DNA from 2 places in the Arthrobacter sp. NPDC080086 genome. Region 2 is predicted to be linked to the other one. Evidence: riboswitches for the same ligand, from Rfam matches in the RefSeq annotation. Region 2 holds a riboswitch; the other holds the start of a gene.

Region 1 (4,671 bases), on a different contig from region 2:
CACTCGTGCGCCACCAGGCCGCCCTCGCCGGTGTAGAGCACCGGGAAGGAGTCGTTCAGGCGGGCCGCGATGTAGTTGGCCGCGAGCAGCGCCGACTTCGTGGCCTCGGTCAGGCCCTCGCCGCCCATGAGCTTCACGTAGGCCCAGGAGATGGGCAGGACGCCGGCGGAGCCGTAGCGGGAGGCGGAGATCGGGGTGTTGTCAGCGCCGTTGGCCGGATCCGCCGCGTTGCCGGGCATGAACGGTGCCAGGTGGGCCTTGGCGGCGACCGGGCCGACGCCGGGTCCGCCGCCGCCGTGCGGGATGCAGAAGGTCTTGTGCAGGTTCAGGTGCGAGACGTCCCCGCCGAACTGGCCCGGCTGGGCGAGGCCGACGAGGGCGTTGAGGTTGGCGCCGTCGATGTAGACCTGCCCGCCGGCGGCGTGGATCGCGTCGCAGACCTCGCGGACGTCGGCGTCGTACACCCCGTGCGTGGACGGGTAGGTGATCATGATGCAGGACAGGGCGTCCTTGTGCTGCTCGATCTTGGCCTGCAGGTCGGCGTGGTCGATGGTGCCGTCGGAGTCGGTGGCGACGACGATGACCTTCATGCCGGCGAGCACCGCGGAGGCGGCGTTGGTGCCGTGCGCGGAGGCCGGGATGAGGCAGACGTTGCGCTGCTCGTCGCCGCGGGAGAGGTGGTAGCCGCGGATGGCCAGCAGGCCGGCGAGCTCGCCCTGGGATCCGGCGTTCGGCTGGATGGAGACCTGGTCGTAGCCGGTGATCTCGGTCAGCTGCGCTTCGAGGTCATCGATCAGTTCGCGCCAGCCGGCGGTCTGGGATTCCGGGGCGAACGGGTGGATGGAGGCGAATTCCGGCCAGGAGATGGCTTCCATCTCGGCCGTGGCGTTCAGCTTCATGGTGCAGGAGCCCAGCGGGATCATGGTGCGGTCCAGGGCCAGGTCGCGGTCCGAGAGACGGCGGATGTAGCGCAGCAGCTGGGTCTCGGAGCGGTGGGTGTTGAAGACCGGGTGCTGGAGGTAGTCGGAGCTGCGTTCGACGGCGGAGTCCAGGGCGAAGGCAGTATCCGTGCCTGAGGCAGGGTCGGCCACGCTCGCGCCGAAGGCGGCGACGACGTCGGCGACGATCGCCGTCGTCGTGGCCTCATCGGCGGAGATGCCGACAGTATCGGCGTCGATGGAACGCAGGTTGATGCCCTTGGCGTCGGCGGCGGCGATGATCTCGGCGGCCTTCCCCGGCACCGAGACGGTGACGGTGTCGAAGAACGAGGTCTGCAGCACGTCCAGGCCGGCGGCCTTCAGCGATGCGGCGATGGTCCGGGCGTGGCCGTGGACGGTCTCGGCGATGGCCTTGAGCCCGTCGGGGCCGTGGTAGACGGCGTAGAACGAGGCGACGATGGCCAGCAGCGCCTGCGCGGTGCAGATGTTGGAGGTGGCCTTCTCGCGGCGGATGTGCTGTTCGCGGGTCTGCAGGGCCAGGCGGTAGGCGGGGATGCCGGCGGAGTCCTTGGAGACGCCTACCAGGCGGCCGGGCATGGAGCGCTCCAGGCCCTTCTGGACTGCCATGTAGGCCGCGTGCGGGCCGCCGAAGAACAGCGGTACGCCGAAGCGCTGGGCGGAGCCGACGGCGATGTCCGCGCCCTGCTCGCCGGGAGGGGTGATCAGGGTCAGGGACAGCAGGTCAGCGGCGACGGTGACGAGCGCGCCGCGTTCCTTGGCCTCGGCGATCACGGCGGAGTGGTCGAGGACGCGGCCGGAGGCGCCGGGCTGCTGCAGCACGATGCCGTTGATGGCACCCTCCGGGAGACCCTTGGACAGGTCGGCGACCTCAACCTCGAAGCCGAGGGCCTCGGCGCGGCCCTTGACGATCGCGATGGTCTGGGGCAGGCAGTCGGCGTCCATGACGGTCTTGCCGTCGCGGGCGTCCTTATTTTTGTTGGCCCGGCGCATCATCAGCACGGCCTCGGCGACGGCGGTTGCTTCGTCCAGCAGCGAGGCGTTGGCGATCGGCAGGCCCACCAGGTCCTGGACCATGGTCTGGAAGTTCAGCAGGGCCTCGAGCCGGCCCTGGGAGATCTCGGGCTGGTACGGGGTGTAGGCGGTGTACCAGGCCGGGGCTTCGAGGATGTTGCGGCGGATGACGGCCGGGGTGACGGTGTCGTAGTAGCCCTGGCCGATCATCTGCACGGCGGTCTTATTCTTGGCGGCGAGCTTGCGCAGCTCGGCCAGGACCTCCACCTCGCTCAGCGCGGCGGTCAGTGCCAGGCCGGAGTCCTGACGGATGTCCTTGGGAACGGCGGTGTCAACGAGCGCGTCAACGGTGTCGTAGCCGACGGCCTTGAGCATGGTCTCGACGTCGGCCTGGCGGCGGGCGCCGATATGCCTGTCGACGAAGGACGTGGAGGCTGAGGTAACGGTCACAAGGAACTCCATAACTAAGGCGGCGCAGGGTACGCCGCAGTGATTCGGGTTCCTCCCCGCTCTGTATTGGACCTGAGAGTTTCCGCGGGACCCTTGGCGGGGTCCCGCTTGCACCGTCGGTGAGCGCGGCATCCCGGGGGACTTGTGGCGCGCTGCTTTCCAGAGTGGCCTCGCCGCGGCGGTACATGGGCCTGAGAGATTCCTGGGGAGGATTTGCTCCTACGGCGCCTGCGTGTACTACTGGCAGGACTCTCCCGCCGCAGATCAAAGGCATATTCAGTTGCTCGTGACCATGGTCACAGCATTCATTGTCCTACGCCGGAGCCCGCCTCCGCAAACTTCATTTCTCCCCGCCCGACGCTCCCTCACTTTCGGCGCGGTTTCCCGCGACCCTCCCTCACCTCCGGCTTACATTTCCACGACGCTCCCTCAGGTTCGGAGGTTAATTCCAGAAAGCCCGCTCACCCGACTTGCGGGTGCGTCCCTCAAATGAACGCCGGACGTGAGGGAGCGTCGGCCGGAGTGACGCCGGACGTGAGGGAGCGACCGCCGGAGAAGCACCAAATCTGAGGGAGCGTCCGCTGGAGTGACGCCGGACGTGAGAGAGCATCCGCTGGAGTGCCGCCGGACGTGAGGGAGCGTCCCGTTGAGTGACGCCGGACGTGAGGGATCGTCCACTGGAGAGGTGCCGGACGTGAGGGAGCGTCCTTAGGGGCGGAGGCGGTCGACGGCGGCGAGGAGGCTCTCGACGTCGTCGTCCACCGCCAGCGGCGTGGCACCCGCACTGCGGGCCAGCATGGCGTTGAAATACAGCCCGTCCCCCATGTAGAGCACAGCCTTGGCCATTCCGGGCCCGACGTCGGCGGCGAGCAGTTCCAGCCAACTGGCCTGCACACCGGCCATGCGGCGCAGGGTCTCGGCGTGCGCCACCTCGGCGAGCCGGGTGGCCGCGACGAAGACCCGGTCCAGGGCGGTATCAGCCCAGACCGAAGACCTAATGAAGTAGGCGGCGGCGCCCTCCGGCGCCGCGGCCATGGCGGCCAGGTCCTCGGCCAGCAGCCGGTCCAGCCGTTCCAGGAGGACCGCGATCATGGCCTCCTTGTTCGGGAAGTGGTACAGCAAGCCGCCCTTGGAGACCCCGGCCCGCTTTGCCACCGCGTCGAGGGTGGCGGCCCGCTCCCCCTCGGCAATGAGCAAAGATTCGAAGGCGTCGAGGACGGCCTCGCGGGCGACGGGTTTCCTGGGCATGGCTCCCATCATGCCCGGTGGGCGCCGGATTTCTTAACTATACCGTCCAGACGGTACAGTTATTCGGATGAAGACCTTGCTTCCTGATGCCGGGCATCCCGCGACGCGCTCCCGGGCGCCGTGGCGGGACTGGCTGGCGTTGTCGCTGCTGATGTTCCCGGTCCTCCTGGTGGCGGTCGACAACACCGCACTGACCTTTGCCCTGCCCGCGATCGCCCGGGACCTGAATGCCACCGGCGTCCAGCTGCTCTGGATGGTCGATGTGTACCCGCTGGTGCTCGCAGGCCTGCTGGTTGCGATGGGCAGCCTCGGGGACCGGATCGGCCGCCGGCGGCTGCTTTTCACCGGCGCAGCCGGCTTCGCGGCAGTGTCCGCCGCGACGGCATTCGCCCCCGGCCCCGAGTGGCTGGTGGCCGGCCGTGCGGCTCTGGGGTTCTTCGGGGCCATGCTGATGCCCTCCACGCTGTCGCTGATCCGGAACATCTTCCCGGAACCGAACCGGCGTCGCCTGGCGGTGGCCATCTGGGCAGCGGGCTTCTCCGGCGGCGCGGCCCTGGGTCCGGTGCTGGGCGGCTGGCTGGTGGAGCACCTCTGGTGGGGCGCGGTATTGCTGATGGCGGTTCCCATCATCGTGCCCTTGCTGCTGCTCGGGCCCTCCTTCATCCCCGAATCCCGGGACCCGAACCCCGGGCCGGTGGATCTGCCCAGCATCGCGCTGTCCATGCTGGCCATGGCGCCGACCGTCTACGGCATCAAGATGCTGGCCGTGGAGGGTGCGGGCCCGGTGCCGCTGGCGGCCCTCGGCGCGGGGCTGGTCATGGGGTACGCCTTTGTCCGGCGGCAGCGCAGGCTTGCCGCGGGCGCAACCACCGCTCCCCTGCTGGATCTGGGCCTGTTCGGCAATCCCGTGTTCAGCACGGCCATCACGGCCAACGTCCTGGCGTTGTTCTCCTACAACGGCTTCATCCTCTTCCTTGCCCAGCACCTCCAGCTCCTGGAGGGA
Region 2 (4,671 bases):
GGCTGATACGGCGTGTAGGCCGTGTACCAAGCCGGGTTCTCAAGGATGTTGCGCAGGATCACGCCCGGCGTGTGCGTGCCGTAATAGCCCTGGCCGATCAGGCTCTTGACCACGCGGTTCTGCCCGGCGATGCCGCGCAGCTTGGCCAGCGCCGCTTCTTCAGTCAGCGGTTGCGTGAATTCGCCCAGCGGCATGCCGTCTTGGCGACGAATGGCGGGCGGGATCACGGCGTCGATCAGCGCGGCGCGGCTGTCGTAGCCGAGCGCGGCAAGCATCTGCGCTTGCTCGTCGGCCGACGGGCCGATGTGGCGATGTGCGAAGGCGTCGCGCGCCTCCAGGTCAGCCAGGGTGGGGCGTTCGGCAGCAAGCGCCGAGGAAGCGGGGTGCGGAGCGTTCATGGCAAGGGCTCGAAATTCAGGCAAAAAGCCGACACGGCGCAGGTCTGAGCGCGCATCGGCTTGGGGACCGGCTTAGCCGATCTTGGCTTCGTACTGCGCAGCCGACATCAGGGCGTTCACGTCGTCGGCGTTGGCCGGCTTGATCTTGAACAGCCACGCGTCGTAAGCACCAGCGTTGACCGACTCCGGCGCGTCGACAGCATCCTCATTCTTGGCGACGATTTCGCCCGACACCGGCGCGTAGATGTCGGAAGCCGCCTTGACCGATTCCACCACGGCAATCGCTTCGTCCCTGGCGACGGTGCGGCCAGCGTCCGGCAACTCGAGGAACACGATGTCGCCCAACGCATCTTGCGCGTAATCGGTGATGCCGATGGTCAGCGTGCCGTCGGCTTCAACGCGGATCCACTCGTCGTGTTCGGTGTACTTCAGATCGGCGGGGACGTTGCTCATGAAAGGTTTCTCCGGAAGATTGGAATGATGGGAATTCGGGTTCAGCTGACCAGCGCCTTGCCATTGCGCACGAACGGCAGTTTAACCACAGTCGCGGTCAACTTGCGGTCGCGGATCTCGACCTGCACGTCGGTGCCGATGGCGACATCCTTGGGCAAGCGCGCCAACGCGATGGAGAGCGACAGGCTCGGGCTGAAGGTGCCGCTGGTGATCTCGCCGTCACCGGCGGGGGTGATGACTTTCTGGTGGGCGCGCAGTACGCCGCCCTTGTCACGCAGGATCAGGCCGACGAACTGGTCGCGCTGGCCGCCGGCTTGCAGCGCAGCCTTGCCGATGAAGTCGCGCTCGCTTTGCAAATCGACCGTCCAGGCGAGGCCGGCGTCGAGCGGCGAGACGTGCTCATCCATGTCCTGGCCATAGAGGTTCATGCCGGCTTCCAGACGCAGCGTGTCGCGTGCGCCGAGGCCTGCCGGGCGCACGCCGGCCTGCAGCAGGCGCTCCCATACGCCGGCGATCTGCGCGGCGGGCACGACCAGCTCAAAGCCGTCTTCACCGGTGTAGCCGGTGCGCGCGACCATGATTTCGCCCACGCCGTCGACGGTGACAAAGCCCGCGTTGAATGGCTTGAGCGCCTCGCCCACGGCCTGCGTGCCGGGCAGCGCGGCATAGGTCTTGGCGCGCGCGTTCGGGCCCTGCACCGCGAGGATGCCCAGCGGCTCGGCGCCGGCGTTGTTATCGGAGCGGCGCGGGGTGATGGTCACGCCTGTGCCGGCGGCTTCGTTCTGCGCGACGATCCATTCGAGATCAGTCGGTGCGGTGCCGGCGTTCACGACCAGGCGGAACCAGTCTTCACGGAAGAAGTAGACGATCAGATCGTCGATCACGCCGCCCTTGGGGTTGAGCATGCAGCTGTAGAGCGCCTTGCCCGGGGTTTGCAGCTTGTCGACGTTGTTGGCGAGCAGCCCACGCAGGAAGTCGCGCACGCGCGCGCCGGTGAGGTCGACCACGCACATGTGCGAGACGTCGAAGATACCGGCGTCTTGCCGCACAGCATGGTGTTCTTCGATCTGGGAGCCATAGTTGACGGGCATGTCCCAGCCGCCAAAGTCGACCATGCGGGCGCCCAGCGAGCGGTGGATGGCATTGAGCGGCGTGTGTTGGAGCGTCATGGAATCTCTCGGCTTGGGCGCCGCCGGTGGCCTCGGCGTGGCGCGTTATTCGGGACCAGAAAAGCAAAAAGGCCACCTGCGCAGCCTGATGCCTCATGGTGACGCCATGAAGATGCAAGCCGCGCAGATGGCCCCTCTGTCCTTGGTACCTGAGAGATTGCGAAGCGCGGTACGCATAGCGGTGCGCGCCGGTTCGTGAGCCCCTTCGGTGGGCGCCTGCAGTGGTCGTGCAGCGCCAGCTCTCCAGAGTGCGGTCAGACGCATGTCTGGCCGATCCACCCGGTCCTGGATGCCTGAGAGTTTTCGGGTGCTACCCCTTCGGCGGCGACAGACCTGATGTGGCTGGCGCGCTCTCCCGGATGGATGCGCGGAATGTACGGAAGGGGGCTGGGATTGTCAATCAGGACAAATCGGCGGCGTTTTTTGGCGGTCACGCTGTCCAAAAAACTGGCCGCACCTCGCGCGGCGTGTCGATATCGCCCAGCCCGAGGTGCGGCCGATCGCGGGTCGTCGGAAACGCGGCTCAGTTGCCGCTCACTTGCCGATCTGGCGGCTCACCTGGTTTTCCTGCTGGTTCAGCGTGCGTTGTTCCTGCTTGGTGATGTGGCCCCCGTTCTGGGCGGCCATGTCGCGCTCTTCCTGACGGATCTGGCGATCCTCCTTGTGCAGCGCCTTGGCTTGGCTCTTGGTGATTTCGCCTTCCTTCACCTCGTTATGGATGCGCTTGTTCTGGTTGGCCAAGCGGTGGTTGACCTCGGCGCGGCGCGGGTGATCTTTCTGCCATTGCGTTTGTGCGAAGGCGCCAGTGGTGGCGGACAGGGCGACGGCAGTGACAGCCAGGACTTTGACGATGCGGTTCATGGTTTTCCTCCGGTGGGCGGCTGACCGATTCAGCCGCTGTCCTGTCTATAACGAAGCGTTCCGGCGCAAAGCTGACTGCGGTCGTGTAACAGCGCGTAAGCCGTGTAACGCCAACGGAGAAAGCGAGGGGCACAAACGATTGCGTGCGACGTGCAAGTCGGCGCGCAAACAAAAACGGACGCGCCCGTGAGGTACGCGTCCGCAAACTTCAAACAATCAACGCCGTTGGGTTACCAGCCGAAACCAGCGCCCACGCCCACGTTGTACTCCTTGCCGCCAGCGGTGGAGCCGCCGATCGTTACCGTGGCGCGCGAGCCGATCTTGCGCTGGTAGCCGATCGCCAGTGCCGTTTCACCGCGATACAGACCCGTGCCGATCGCCATGCGGTTGTCGGTCTGCAGACCGGCCGCGCTGGCCACCATGGTCGACATTGCAGCGTTCATGGCGCCCACGCGGTTGACCTTGCCGTCGATCTGGTTGACCTGGCTCTGCAAATTGCCCACGGCTTGTTGGGTGGCGTCAGCTTGCGCCTTGACGTCCTTGAACTGGCCGTAGTTGACTGCATCGGTATCGTTCACGCCGGCCTTCACATTGGTGATGATGCGTTCGTTACCGACAGAACCCACGGACACGGTGTTCTCGCGGTCTGCGACCGAGTTGGCGCCCAGGGCGACGCTGTTCGCCGCCGACGCCACCGCGTTGGCACCTGCTGCCGTCGCGTAGTTGCCGGTAGCCTGCGCCTCCTCTTTCGGGCCACGGATTTCGCCGCCGCCGCTGCCGACAAATCGGGGGTTGTCTTGGCCGCCGCCCGTCGAGCCGCCTTCCAGGCTGAAAACGCGCTTGTCCAGGTTGTCGAGTGCACCGCCGACATCATGGTACTTGTCCCCGTTTTGGAACGAATACGTTGGGCCTGTCCACACGCCGTTGTTGAAGGAAGCGCCACCGCCCAGTGCGCTGCCAACGCCATTGAGCTGGCTGAAGTTGACGGCATCGTTGGCATTCACGCCATTGGCGATGTTCGACAGCTTGACCGGCGCCGTTGCAGGAACCATGGTGCCCGTGCCGTCGTCCTTCAGGCCACCCAGCGTGACGCTGTCTTTCTTATCGCTGTCGTATGTCACGGCGTTGGCCAGCTTGCCATCATTGCCCACTAGGCCTGCGTCTTTAAGCTGCTTGAAGTTTACGGCGTCGGTGTCATCCGTACCCGCTTTCACGTTCTTGATCTGCACTGGGCCAGTGCCACCAGTCGGATTCTTGAGCGTGATAGTGTCACCGGCTGCGTCGTACTGAACAGAATTGGCGGCAGCCTTTGCAGCCTGCTCAGCCGTGCTCTTGACGTCGAACAGTTGACCACCGTTGACGGCGTCCTTGCTGTCCTTGGCCACATCGCCATTGGCGACGTTATGGATGGCGACACCCGTCGTGCTGGTGCCGCTGTCGAGTGTGACGGAGTTCAGCTTGTCGCCCGTGGTCGGGTCGGTGTCGTACTGAACAGAGTTGGCGGCAGCCTTTGCAGCCTGCTCAGCCGTGCTCTTGACGTCGAACAGTTGGCCACCGTTGACGGCGTCCTTGCTGTCCTTAACCACATCGCCGTTGGCGACGTTATGGATAGCGACACCCGTCGTGCTGGTGCCGCTGTCGAGCGTGACGGAGTTCAGCTTGTCGCCTGTGGTCGGGTCGGTGTCGTACTGAACAGAATTGGCGGCAGCCTTCGCAGCCTGCTCAGCCGTACTCTTGACGTCGAACAGTTGACCACCATTGACGGCGTCCTTGCTGTCCTTGGCCACATC

What was found. Region 2 has a riboswitch for glycine ahead of gcvT (glycine cleavage system aminomethyltransferase GcvT). Riboswitches for the same ligand answer to the same signal wherever they lie in the genome.
Region 1: another riboswitch for glycine. It lies ahead of gcvP (aminomethyl-transferring glycine dehydrogenase); the one in region 2 lies ahead of gcvT (glycine cleavage system aminomethyltransferase GcvT).

Annotation. Positions count from the first base shown of each region.
Region 1 covers NZ_JBFBKP010000024.1:3,923-8,593, reverse strand. Annotated here, with positions in the region: gene gcvP (aminomethyl-transferring glycine dehydrogenase) at 1-2,420, opposite strand, end outside; glycine riboswitch at 2,590-2,687, opposite strand; gene AB0305_RS10390 (TetR/AcrR family transcriptional regulator) at 3,129-3,668, opposite strand; gene AB0305_RS10385 (MFS transporter) at 3,736-4,671, shown strand, end outside.
Region 2 covers NZ_JBFBKP010000002.1:42,089-46,759, forward strand. Annotated here, with positions in the region: gene gcvP (aminomethyl-transferring glycine dehydrogenase) at 1-398, opposite strand, end outside; gene gcvH (glycine cleavage system protein GcvH) at 471-851, opposite strand; gene gcvT (glycine cleavage system aminomethyltransferase GcvT) at 893-2,020, opposite strand; glycine riboswitch at 2,147-2,277, opposite strand; glycine riboswitch at 2,291-2,388, opposite strand; gene AB0305_RS01355 (hypothetical protein) at 2,555-2,881, opposite strand; gene AB0305_RS01360 (ESPR-type extended signal peptide-containing protein) at 3,112-4,671, opposite strand, start outside.